DNA from 2 places in the Streptomyces rimosus genome. Region 1 is predicted to be linked to the other one. Evidence: riboswitches for the same ligand, from Rfam matches in the RefSeq annotation. Region 1 holds a riboswitch; the other holds the start of a gene.

Region 1 (5,784 bases):
GGAAGCGCCTCAGCAGCAGCCCGCTGAGGCCCCCCAGCAGCAGGGCGCCGGCTCGCTGCTCAACTCGGTGCTGTCGCTGCCCACGGTGCTCATCAAGGCCCTGGGTCTCTGAATCGGCCCGGCAACCAGCGTCCGGAGGAGGCGCAGATGCGGGAGATACGCCACAGCTAGGACCGGTCCTGACGGGCCGTACGGAACGTTCCGTACGGCCCGTCAGGCGTACGTCCGGGTGCACCTCCAGAAATCGGGCGTACCGTCAGAAACTCGGCACGCTCACTCGAAGCCGATCCGGCGCAGAGCGCCCGCCGCCGGACGGTCCAGCAGGACCGCCGAGGTGAAGCCCGCGGGGAGCCGGGCCGCGCGGGCACGGGCGGCCAGGCGGCGTACCGCGCGCCGGTGCCGGGCGAAGGCGTAACCGGAGACGCCGCGCCCGCGCGAGCGCTGCCCGGAGAGCGCGACTTCAGGCGGCACGTCCAGCAGCATCAGGTGCAGCCCGCGCCCGCCCCGCCGGGCCTCGCGCGCGAGCCAGCGGCGTACCCACGCGAGCGTGCCGCAGTCGTGCACCACCACGCTGCCGCCGGAGCGCAGGGCCCGCCGCAGGCCGAGGTAGTGGGAGGCGCGGACCAGCGGCCGGTAGAGCGCGTACGGCAGCCGGCGCAGCCTGCCGCTTTCCCAGCGCTCCCGTACGTCCTGGGAGTCGACGCGGTGCACGACGGCGCCCTGCCCGTCGGCGGCGGGCACCACCCGGAGCATGAGCGTGCTCTTGCCGCTGCCCGGCAGGCCGGAGACCACCACGACGTCGCCCGCCGCGAAGTGCAGCTCGGCCGCCTCGCGCGGAGCGTGCCCGTCCCGGAGATCGACGACCTCCACCGCCGCGTCCCGCGCCCGGCCGGGCCGTACCACCCCGAGCGGCAGCCGCCGGGGCCCCGGGACGGCTCCCGTCGCTTCCGGCACACAGCCCGGGGGCACGCCTCCCGGACTCGTCGCGAGTACGGCCTGCCTGTGCACCGTGATCCCCTCCCGGTCCGGTGTCGTCCCCCGGGGCTGTGGTCCGTCCCCGGCCGGGACGCAGCCCCTTACCCGCAGAGTGTCAAGAAAAGGTAATGCGCTTCAAGGGAATCCCACGATCAGTACGGTCCCGGGACACTGTCGTGACGCCCCGGCGAACACCGGTACGACCAGGGCTCCTGTATCCGGCGATCCCGTGCGATGATGTGCGCGCCCAGTGCGGGACCGCGCCTCGGCGCGCGCGTCGCCGTACGGGTGCCACGCTCAGCCAACTGCATACCGGCCGCTTGAATCCGCGCGGGAGAGTCCCCGGCCGCCACGGCGGGGCGCCGAAGGAGCAAGTCCTCCCTTGAATCTCTCAGGCCCCGATACCGCGCGGGCGAGGCAGATCTGAAAAGCGGGCCGCCGTGGTGTGGCTCCACCCAAGGTGCAAACCGGGGCCGGCGAGGGCCTTCCGGTGAACCTCTCAGGTTCCGATGACAGATGGGGAGACCGTCCTGTCACCCATGCCCGGGAGCCATCACCATGACGCAAGCCCCCCGCCGGACCGCGCTGGACGCCACTCATCGCGCCCTCGGCGCGACCATGACCGACTTCGCCGGCTGGGACATGCCGCTGCGCTACGGCAGCGAGCGTGACGAGCATGTCGCCGTGCGGACCCGCGCCGGTCTCTTCGACCTCTCCCACATGGGCGAGATCACCGTCACCGGACCGCGCGCCGCCGACCTGCTGGACTTCGCTCTGGTCGGCAACATCGGCGGCGTGGCCGTCGGCCGCGCCCGCTACACCATGATCTGCAACGCCGAGGGCGGCATCCTGGACGACCTGATCGTCTACCGCCTCGCCGAGACCGCGTACATGGTCGTCGCCAACGCCGCCAACGCCCAGGTCGTGCTGGACGCGCTCACCGAGCGGGCGGACGGCTTCGACGCCGAGGTGCGCGACGACCGGGACGCGTACGCGCTGCTCGCCGTACAGGGACCCGAGTCCGTCGGCATCCTGAAGTCCCTGTCCCCCAAGCACTCGGCTCCGCTCGTGCAGGGAGGTGCCCCCATCGCCGACCTGGACGGCCTGAAGTACTACGCCGGGCTGCCCGGCACCGTCGCGGGCGTCGAGGCGCTGATCGCCCGTACGGGCTACACCGGCGAGGACGGCTTCGAGCTGTTCGTCCGCCCGGCCGACGCGCCCGCCCTCTGGGAGGCACTGACCGCCGCGGGCAAGGACGCGGGCCTGGTGCCGTGCGGCCTGTCCTGCCGGGACACCCTGCGCCTGGAGGCGGGCATGCCGCTGTACGGGCACGAGCTGACCACCGACACCACCCCGTTCGACGCGGGCCTGGGCCGGGTCGTGAAGTTCGAGAAGACGACGAACGGCGGCGACTTCGTGGGCCGCGCCGCGCTGGAGGCGGCCCGGGACCGGGCCGAGGCCAGCCCGCCGCGCAAGCTGGTCGGGCTGATCGCCGAGGGCCGCCGCGTGCCGCGCGCCGGGTACCCGGTCGTGGGCCCGGACGGCGCCGTGATCGGCGAGGTCACCTCCGGCGCCCCCTCCCCCACCCTGGGCAAGCCCGTCGCGATGGCGTACGTGGACGCCGCGCACGCCGCGCCCGGCACCGCCGGTGTGGCGGTGGACATCCGTGGCACCCACGAGCCGTACGAGGTCGTGGCGCTGCCCTTCTACAAGCGCCAGAAGTGACGCGCGTACCACCGTCCACGACGCGCCCCCGTCTCATCTGTCAAGACCCTTGCACCGAGCACGCCACCGCATCCAGGAGAATCAAGACATGAACAACCCCCAGCAGCTGCGCTACAGCAAGGAGCACGAGTGGCTGTCGGCCGCCGAGGAGGGCGTCTCGACGATCGGCATCACCGAGCACGCCGCCAACGCGCTCGGCGACGTCGTCTTCGTGCAGCTCCCTGAGGTCGGTGCCACGGTCACGGCGGGCGAGACCTGCGGTGAGCTGGAGTCGACCAAGTCCGTCAGTGATCTCTACTCCCCCGTCGACGGCGAGGTCACGGAGATCAACGAGGACGTCGTCACCGACCCCTCGCTGGTGAACACCGCCCCCTTCGAGGGCGGCTGGCTGTTCAAGGTGAAGGTCAGCGGCGAGCCGGACGACCTGCTCTCGGCCGACGAGTACACCGCCTTCACCGGCTGACCCGCCCACCCGCCGCCTGGCGGGGCCGTGCGCCCCGCGAACCCCAGGAAGAGTCATGTCGCTTCTGAACAGCTCCCTCCACGAGCTCGACCCGGACATCGCCGCCGCCGTCGACGCCGAGCTCCACCGTCAGCAGTCCACCCTCGAAATGATCGCGTCGGAGAACTTCGCCCCGGCCGCCGTCATGGAGGCCCAGGGCTCGGTCCTCACCAACAAGTACGCCGAGGGCTACCCGGGCCGCCGCTACTACGGCGGCTGCGAGCACGTCGACGTCGTCGAGCGGATCGCCATCGACCGCATCAAGGCACTCTTCGGCGCCGAGGCCGCCAACGTGCAGCCGCACTCCGGCGCGCAGGCCAACGCCGCCGCGATGTTCGCGCTGCTCAAGCCGGGCGACACGATCATGGGGCTGAACCTCGCGCACGGCGGGCACCTGACCCACGGCATGAAGATCAACTTCTCCGGCAAGCTCTACAACGTGGTGCCCTACCACGTGGACGCCGAGAGCGGCCAGGTCGACATGGCCGAGGTCGAGCGGCTGGCCAAGGAGACCCGCCCGCAGCTGATCGTGGCCGGCTGGTCGGCGTACCCGCGCCAGCTGGACTTCGCGGCGTTCCGCCGGATCGCCGACGAGGTCGGCGCGTACCTGATGGTCGACATGGCGCACTTCGCCGGCCTGGTCGCGGCCGGGCTGCACCCCAACCCCGTGCCGCACGCCCACGTCGTGACCACCACCACGCACAAGACCCTCGGCGGTCCGCGCGGTGGTGTGATCCTGTCCACCCAGGAGCTCGCCAAGAAGATCAACTCGGCGGTCTTCCCGGGCCAGCAGGGCGGCCCGCTGGAGCATGTGATCGCGGCGAAGGCGGTGTCCTTCAAGGTCGCGGCGAGCGAGGAGTTCAAGGAGCGCCAGCAGCGCACGCTGGACGGCGCCCGCATCCTCGCCGAGCGCCTGACGCAGCCCGACGTGACCGAGGCGGGCGTCTCGGTGCTGTCCGGCGGCACCGACGTGCACCTGGTCCTGGTGGACCTGCGCGACAGCGAGCTGGACGGCCAGCAGGCCGAGGACCGCCTCCACGAGGTCGGCATCACGGTCAACCGCAACGCCGTCCCGAACGACCCGCGGCCCCCGATGGTCACCTCCGGCCTGCGGATCGGCACCCCGGCGCTGGCCACCCGCGGCTTCCAGGCGGAGGACTTCCGCGAGGTCGCCGACATCATCGCCGAGGCGCTGAAGCCGTCGTACGACGCGGACGCGCTCAAGGCCCGGGTGACCACGCTGGCGGCGAAGCACCCGCTGTACCCGTCGCTGTGACACACGTCATGCGGCGCGCGGCGGGGCGCCTCCGTGGCGCGTCCGCCGCGGCCGTATGACGCCGTTGCGGTACGCGGCCGTATGACGCCGTTGCGGTACGCGACTGTGTGATGCGGCTGCGGTATGCGGCTGTGTGACGCGTTTCATGAAGTACGCCCCGCGGGGTACCGCCGAGCCGGTGTCCGCGGGGTGAACAGGCCGTACGTCCTGGGGCGTTGACCCCGGGCGTACGGCTTTTCCGTCCGCCTTACGGTGATTTCGCGCCACATAGGCTGAGACCGGCCCCTCAATGGCGCGGGGCCCTTCGCACCACAGCAGGGCCGGGCCCCTCGCACCTCGGCAGCCGGGCCCTTCGCGCCACAGCAGGACGGAACACGCACGGCAATGGACATGACCGCGGGCAACCGCACGGGGATGGGCCTCTTCGCTCTCATCATGATCGGCATCGGCTCGATCTTCGGCTCCGGGTGGCTCTTCGGGGCCGGCGCGGCCGCCCAGGTGGCCGGACCCGCGGCGCTGGTGGCATGGGTCATCGGCGCGGTCTTCATCGGCATGATCGCGATGTGCTACGCGGAGGTCGGCTCCGCGTACCCCATCCCCGGCGGCATGGCCCGCTACGGCCACCTCTCGCACGGGCCCGTGCTCGGCTTCCTCACCGGCTGGGCGGTGTGGATCGCGACCGCCTCGCTGATCCCCATCGAGTCCATCGCCGCCACCCAGTACATGGCGTCCTGGAGCTACGACTGGGCCCGTGACCTGGTCGACCCGGCCAACGGCCACCTGACGGCCTCGGGTATGGGCGTGGCGCTGCTGCTGACCTTCGCGCTGTGGCTGACCTGCTACTGGTCGGTCCAGCTGCTGGCCCGGGCGAACACCGTGCTGACCCTGGTGAAGTTCGCCATCCCGGTCATCGCGGTCGCCGCGCTGATCGCCTCCGGCTTCCACACCTCGAACTTCACCGCGCACGGCGGCTTCACCCCGTACGGCTGGCCGGCCGTGCTGACCGCCGTGACCACCTGCGGCGTGGTCTTCGCCTTCAACGGCTTCCAGGCCGTGATCAACCTCGGCGGTGCCGCCAAGAACCCCGGCCGGGCGATCCCCGTCGCGCTGGTCGGCGCGCTCTCGCTGGGCCTGGTGATCTACCTCGCCCTCCAGACCGCGTTCCTCGGCGCCGTACCGCCGGAGCAACTGGCACAGGGCGGCGGCTGGCACGGTGTGGACTTCAGCTCGCCCTTCGCCGATCTGGCCAAGGTCCTGATGCTGCACTGGGTCGTCACGCTGCTCCAGTTCGGCGCCTTCATCTCGC
Region 2 (5,784 bases), 5.2 Mb from region 1:
CGGCGCGAACGGGTGCAGCTGCCCGAACTCGGGCCAGGTGACCGGCTCCATCTCGGTCGTCGCGTTCAGCTTCATGGTGCAGGAGCCGAGCGGGATCATGCCGCGGTCCAGCGCGTAGTCCTTGTCCGACAGGCGGCGCAGGTAGCGCAGCATCGCGGTCTCGGAGCGGTGCTGGTGGAAGACCGGGTGCGTCAGGTACGCGTCGCCGCGCAGCAGCTCCGACGGCAGCGCGTCGGCCACGGCTTCGTCCAGCCGCTCGATGTCGGCCTGGACGCCGAAGGCGCCCCACACCGCGTGCACCTGCGCGCGCCCGGTGGTCTCGTCGCAGGCCACGCCCACCAGGTCCGCGTCGACCAGGCGCAGGTTGACCCCCGCCTCGCGGGCCGCTGCGACCACCTCGGCGGCCCGGCCCGGCACCCGTACGGTCAGCGTGTCGAAGTACGCGCCGTGCACGACCTCGACGCTGCCGGCGCGCAGGCCCTCGGCCAGGATGGAGGCGTAGCGGTGGGTACGGCGCGCGATGGCCGCGAGCCCGTCCGGGCCGTGGTAGACGGCGTACATGCCCGCCATCACCGCGAGCAGGACCTGCGCGGTGCAGATGTTGCTGGTGGCCTTCTCGCGGCGGATGTGCTGCTCGCGCGTCTGGAGGGCGAGGCGGTACGCCTTGTTGCCGTCCGCGTCGACCGAGACGCCCACCAGGCGGCCGGGCAGGCTACGGGCGAACTTCTCCCGTACGGCCATGAACCCGGCGTGCGGGCCGCCGAAGCCCATCGGCACGCCGAACCGCTGGGTGGTGCCGACGGCGATGTCCGCGCCCAGCTCACCCGGCGAGGTCAGCAGCGTCAGCGCCAGCAGATCGGCGGCGACGGTGACGACCGCGCCCAGCTCGTGCGCCCGCTCGATCACGGCGCGGGGGTCGCGTACGGCACCGGACGCGCCGGGGTACTGGAGCAGCACGCCGAAGACGCCGCGCTCGGCCACCTCGGCCGGTATGCCGTCGGACAGGTCGGCCACCACGACCTCGACGCCGGTCGGCTCGGCGCGGGTCTCGATCACGGCGATGGTCTGCGGCAGGCAGTCGGCGTCGACCAGGAAGACGCCGTCCTTGACCTTGCCCACGCGCCGCGCGAGGGCCATCGCCTCGGCGGCGGCCGTGCCCTCGTCGAGCAGCGAGGCGCCGGAGGTCGGCAGTCCGGTCAGGTCGGCGACCATGGTCTGGAAATTGAGCAGCGCCTCCAGGCGGCCCTGCGAGATCTCCGGCTGGTACGGGGTGTAGGCCGTGTACCAGGCGGGGTTCTCCATCACGTTGCGCAGGATCACCGGCGGGGTGAACGTGCCGTGGTAGCCGAGCCCGATCATCGGGGCGAGCACCTGGTTACGGTCCGCGAGCGCCCGCAGCTCGGCCAGCACCTCGGCCTCGCTGCGGCCCTGCGGCAGCCCCAGCGCCTCCGCACTCTTGATCACATCCGGTACGGCGGCCGCGGTCAGCTCGTCCAGCGATCCGAAACCGACCTGCGCGAGCATCTTGGCCTGGTCCTCCGGACCGGGGCCGATGTGCCGCTGCTCGAACGGGGTACCGCGTTCCAGCTCGGTCAAGGAGATGCGGTTGGTGGTCATCTGCGGGGGCCTCCTGGTCGTTTCGACCTCTGCGGGGCACCACGGCGCTGGTGCCCGGACGGCCTCCCCCTCTGTCATCGCAACCTGAGAGCTTCACCGGTTCCGCACGCGGCACCGGCTTTCACCGTCGGTGAGGAGGGGCTCCGGCGCTGTGCCCGTCCGTGGCCCGCCCTGCTTTCCAGAGTGACCTCGTCCATGCGGTACATGAGCCTGAGAGATTCCGGGGAGGAGTTGCTCCTTCGGCGCCCTCGCCATGATCGGCGAAGGACTCTCCCGCATGGGGTCGACAGCCGTTCGCCAGCCTACCAGCGCGGCGAACGGGCGTTCCTTCGAGTGGCCGGGGCATGAAATGTGCCGTTTGGTAGTTGTCACAAGGCAGTTGCGACCACATGGAGGGACCGTGCAGACCGATATCGATCCCCGCAGCTTGATCGGCCGCAAGGCGTTCGACAAGAACGGAACCAAGATCGGCACCGTCGACGAGGTGTACCTGGACGACGCGACCGGAGAACCGGAATGGGCGGCCGTACGCACCGGGATCTTCAGCCGGGACGCGTTCGTGCCCCTGGAGCCCAGCGATCTGGTCGACGAGGTGCTGCACGTCCCCTACGACCGCAAGCTGATCAGGGATGCGCCGGACTTCGGGGTGGGCCGCCACCTCTCGCCGGAGCAGGAACTACAGCTCTACCACCACTACCGGCTGGACATCCCGGCCCCCGATTCCGTCTCCGGGCCCGTCCCCGGCTCGGACGCCGCGCGGGCCGACACGGAATTCGGGAGGGTGGCGGGGGCGGAGGACTGAGGGGCGGGGGCCTTCTGGTCAGCTCCCTTCTGGGCGGGGTCCTTCTGGGCAGGGCCCTCCTGTGCGGGCCCGGTGGATGGCTCGGCCGGCCCGCCCACCAGCGGCAGCGGCTCGCCGGGGCGCAGCGCCGGGTCGTCCACGGGGAAGGTGCGCACCCGGCCGGGCCCGGACCACGGCTGCTCGAACCGTACGGTCACCCGGCCGACACCGCTGCCCTGCACCCAGCCGGCGCCGTGCTCCTCATGGATCACGTCCAGCCCGGGGAGCCAGCGCCGGGGCCGCTCGGGCTCGTCGGCCGCCTCCCGGGCCGCCTCCGCCGCCACCCGGCGCTCCCGCTCGGCCTCCTCTTCGGCCGCCTTCTCCGTCGCGAGCTGGGCGAACAGGTCCTCCTGGGTGAAGTCGGCGAGCCCGGTCACGCCCACGCCCAGCAGCCGTACGCCGCCCGTCGTGTCCACCAGGTCCAGCAGCCGGGCCGCCGCCTCCCGCACCACACTCGGGTCGTCGGTGGGTCCGCGCAGCGTCTCCGACCTGGTCAGCGTCGAGAAGTCGTAGTTACGCACCTTGATCACGACGGTCCGGCCGGAGCGCCCGGCCGCCCGCAACCGCTCCACGCACCGGTCCGCCAGCCGCGTCACCTCGGCCCGCACCCGGGTCCGGTCGGTCAGGTCCACGTCGAAGGTGTCCTCGACCGATATGGACTTCGCATCCCGCTCGGCCACCACGGGCCGCTCGTCGCGGCCCAGCGCCATGGCGTACAGCCCGGTGCCGTGCGCCTTGCCCAGGAGGCGCACCAGCTCCGCCTCCCCCGCCTCCGCCGTCTCGGCGATCGTGTGGATGCCCGCCCGGCGCAGCGTCTCGGCCGTGGCGGGGCCGACGCCGGGCAGCGTACGCACCGTCATCGGGCCCAGCAGCTCCCGTTCCGTCCCCGGCTCGATGACCACCAGGCCGTCCGGCTTGGCCTGCTCGGACGCGATCTTGGCCAGCATCTTGGCCCCGGCCAGGCCCACCGACCCGGTGAGCCCCGTCGTGCGTCTGATGTCCCGCCGCAGCCGCTCCCCCACGGCCCGTGCGGCCGCCGTGTCGGCCTCGGTGCCGCCGGCCTCCAGGTCCACGAACGCCTCGTCCAGGCTGAGCGGCTCCACCAGCGGCGACAGCGCGTGAAGCAGTTCCATGACCTGGTCGCTCACCCGGCGGTACAGGGTGAAGCGCGGGGTCAGATACGCGGCGTTCGGGCAGAGGCGGCGGGCCTGGGCGGTCGGCATGGCCGAGCGCACCCCGAAGACCCGGGCCTCGTACGACGCCGTGGAGACCACGCCGCGCGGGCCGATCCCGCCGACCACCACGGGCTTTCCGCGCAGGCTCGGCTTCGCCGCCTGTTCGGCGGACGCATAGAACGCATCCATGTCCAGATGCAGGATCGTCGGCGCACGTCTCACACGACCGATGCTCCCCCACACCACTGACAATCGCCCCGACCGACCCCGCCGCGCGCGGCCTCACCCTGCCTCGGGCGCACTCCGGAATCCTCTGAGAGGCCGCGTGCGCGCTTCGGAGGCCGTGTGCGGCTCCTGTGGCCGTTATGGATCTCCTGGTGCGGCAGAGGCGCAGGAGGCCGTCGTAACGGGCGCGCGAGGAGCGCACGCCCGTATTCCGTACGTCGGGTACGCCGGATGCGCCGGAGCACGCCGGGGCGATCGGCCCCCGGCCCCGCGGCGTACGCCCCCGCTCACCCCGCCCGGTTGCGGCGCCGCGCCAGTTCGTCGTGCGGGTTGTGCCGGACCAGCGTCTCGCCGGTGTCCACCCGCTCCCCGTGAAGCTGCGACAGCGCGCTTTCCACATCGCGCCAGACCACGCCCACGGCGATGCCGAAGACGCCCTGTCCCCCTTGGAGCAGGTCGACGACCTCATCGGGCGAGGTGCATTCGTAGACCGTCGCGCCGTCGCTCATCAGCGTCATTCTCGCCAGGTCGGACAGCCCGCGGGAGCGCAGGTGCCGGACGGCGGTGCGGATGTTCTGGAGGGAGACCCCGGTGTCCAGCAGCCGCTTGACGATTTTCAGGACGACGACGTCCCGGAAGTTGTAGAGCCGCTGGGTGCCCGACCCGTAGGCGGGCCGGACGCTCGGCTCGACGAGCCCCGTACGGGCCCAGTAGTCGAGCTGGCGGTAAGTGATCCCCGCGGCCGCGCACGCCGTCGGGCCCCGGTAGCCGATGGTGTCCGCCCCGCGGTCGCCCGGTGCCCCGGCGGCCTGTGCCGGGGTGCGGTCAGCAGCCCCGGAGTGGAGCGGCAACGCCCCTTCCGCCGCCGTACCGTCGCCGGTGATTGCCACGCCGACCTCCGTCCTCCACGTCCCGGACGGGACCTGCCCTATCGACGGTATGCAGTCACTCGGGGTGCGTCAACGATCGCCGCGCTCGCCACGCCGAGTGATAATCACCTTGCGAGTGGTTTCTCGTGTCCCTGCTCAGGGAAAGGCTAATCGAATGCGCGGAAGGCACCCCTCCGCGCACCTGGCTCACTGGCTGTTGGTGCCGAAGTCCTCGGGCGAGATCTGGTCGAGGAACTCGCGGAACTTCTCCACCTCGTCCTCCTGCTCGTCCGGGATGGCGATCCCCGCGTCGTCGAGGACCCCGTCGGTCCCGTAGATCGGCGTACCGGTGCGCAGCGCCAGCGCTATGGCGTCGGACGGACGGGCGCTGACCTCGACACCACTGGCGAAGACCAGTTCGGCATAGAAGACCCCCTCGCGCAGGTCCGTGATGCGGACCTGGGTCAGTTCCTGGCCCACCGCTTCCAGCACGTCCTTGAAGAGGTCGTGCGTCAGCGGCCTGGCAGGGGCCATCCCCTGCTGGGCGAAGGCGATGGCGGTGGCCTCCCCCGGCCCGATCCAAATGGGCAGGTAACGATCGCCTCCTACCTCCCGTAGGAGCACGATCGGTTGGTTGGAAGGCATTTCCACCCGGACACCCACGACATCGAGCTCGTTCACACAGCAACCCTAGGACGTGCCCGGCCGGTTTGGGTAGTCGGGCCACCCATTGCTCACGTCAGGCGGACGCGCAGGGCGGACTGGACCAGTGCAGCATGCAGCCGTACGGACAGCGTGGCCAGCTCCCTGGCCGTGGCCTCGGCATGCTGCCTGGTCTGCGGATTGCGGTGGCGGCGCAGCGGCGCCACGACCTGCTCGACCAGATTGGCCTCCCGCTCGGCCGCCGCCTTCACCGTCCGCAGATGGCGCGGTTCCAGACCGAAGCGCCCCAGCTCGGCGACGAGTTTGGCGACCGTGACGGCCTCGATGTCGTACCCGCCCCCGTCGTCCGGGACGATGAGGCCGTACGACTCCCAGTCGGCGAGCTCGGCCTCCT

What was found. A riboswitch is a leader RNA that binds a small molecule or an ion and turns the genes downstream of it on or off. The one in region 1 is predicted to bind glycine.
Region 2: another riboswitch for glycine. It lies ahead of gcvP (aminomethyl-transferring glycine dehydrogenase); the one in region 1 lies ahead of gcvT (glycine cleavage system aminomethyltransferase GcvT).

What each region holds. Positions count from the first base shown of each region.
Region 1 covers NZ_CP023688.1:2,908,908-2,914,691, forward strand. Annotated here, with positions in the region: gene CP984_RS11790 (hypothetical protein) at 1-112, shown strand, start outside; gene CP984_RS11795 (AAA family ATPase) at 274-1,008, opposite strand; glycine riboswitch at 1,297-1,392, shown strand; glycine riboswitch at 1,393-1,501, shown strand; gene gcvT (glycine cleavage system aminomethyltransferase GcvT) at 1,534-2,700, shown strand; gene gcvH (glycine cleavage system protein GcvH) at 2,789-3,163, shown strand; gene glyA (serine hydroxymethyltransferase) at 3,219-4,478, shown strand; gene CP984_RS11815 (APC family permease) at 4,863-5,784, shown strand, end outside.
Region 2 covers NZ_CP023688.1:8,135,567-8,141,350, reverse strand. Annotated here, with positions in the region: gene gcvP (aminomethyl-transferring glycine dehydrogenase) at 1-1,617, opposite strand, end outside; glycine riboswitch at 1,806-1,903, opposite strand; gene CP984_RS35685 (PRC-barrel domain-containing protein) at 2,018-2,419, shown strand; gene CP984_RS35680 (DNA polymerase IV) at 2,311-3,855, opposite strand; gene CP984_RS35675 (MerR family transcriptional regulator) at 4,146-4,748, opposite strand; gene CP984_RS35670 (bifunctional nuclease family protein) at 4,935-5,408, opposite strand; gene ftsR (transcriptional regulator FtsR) at 5,462-5,784, opposite strand, start outside.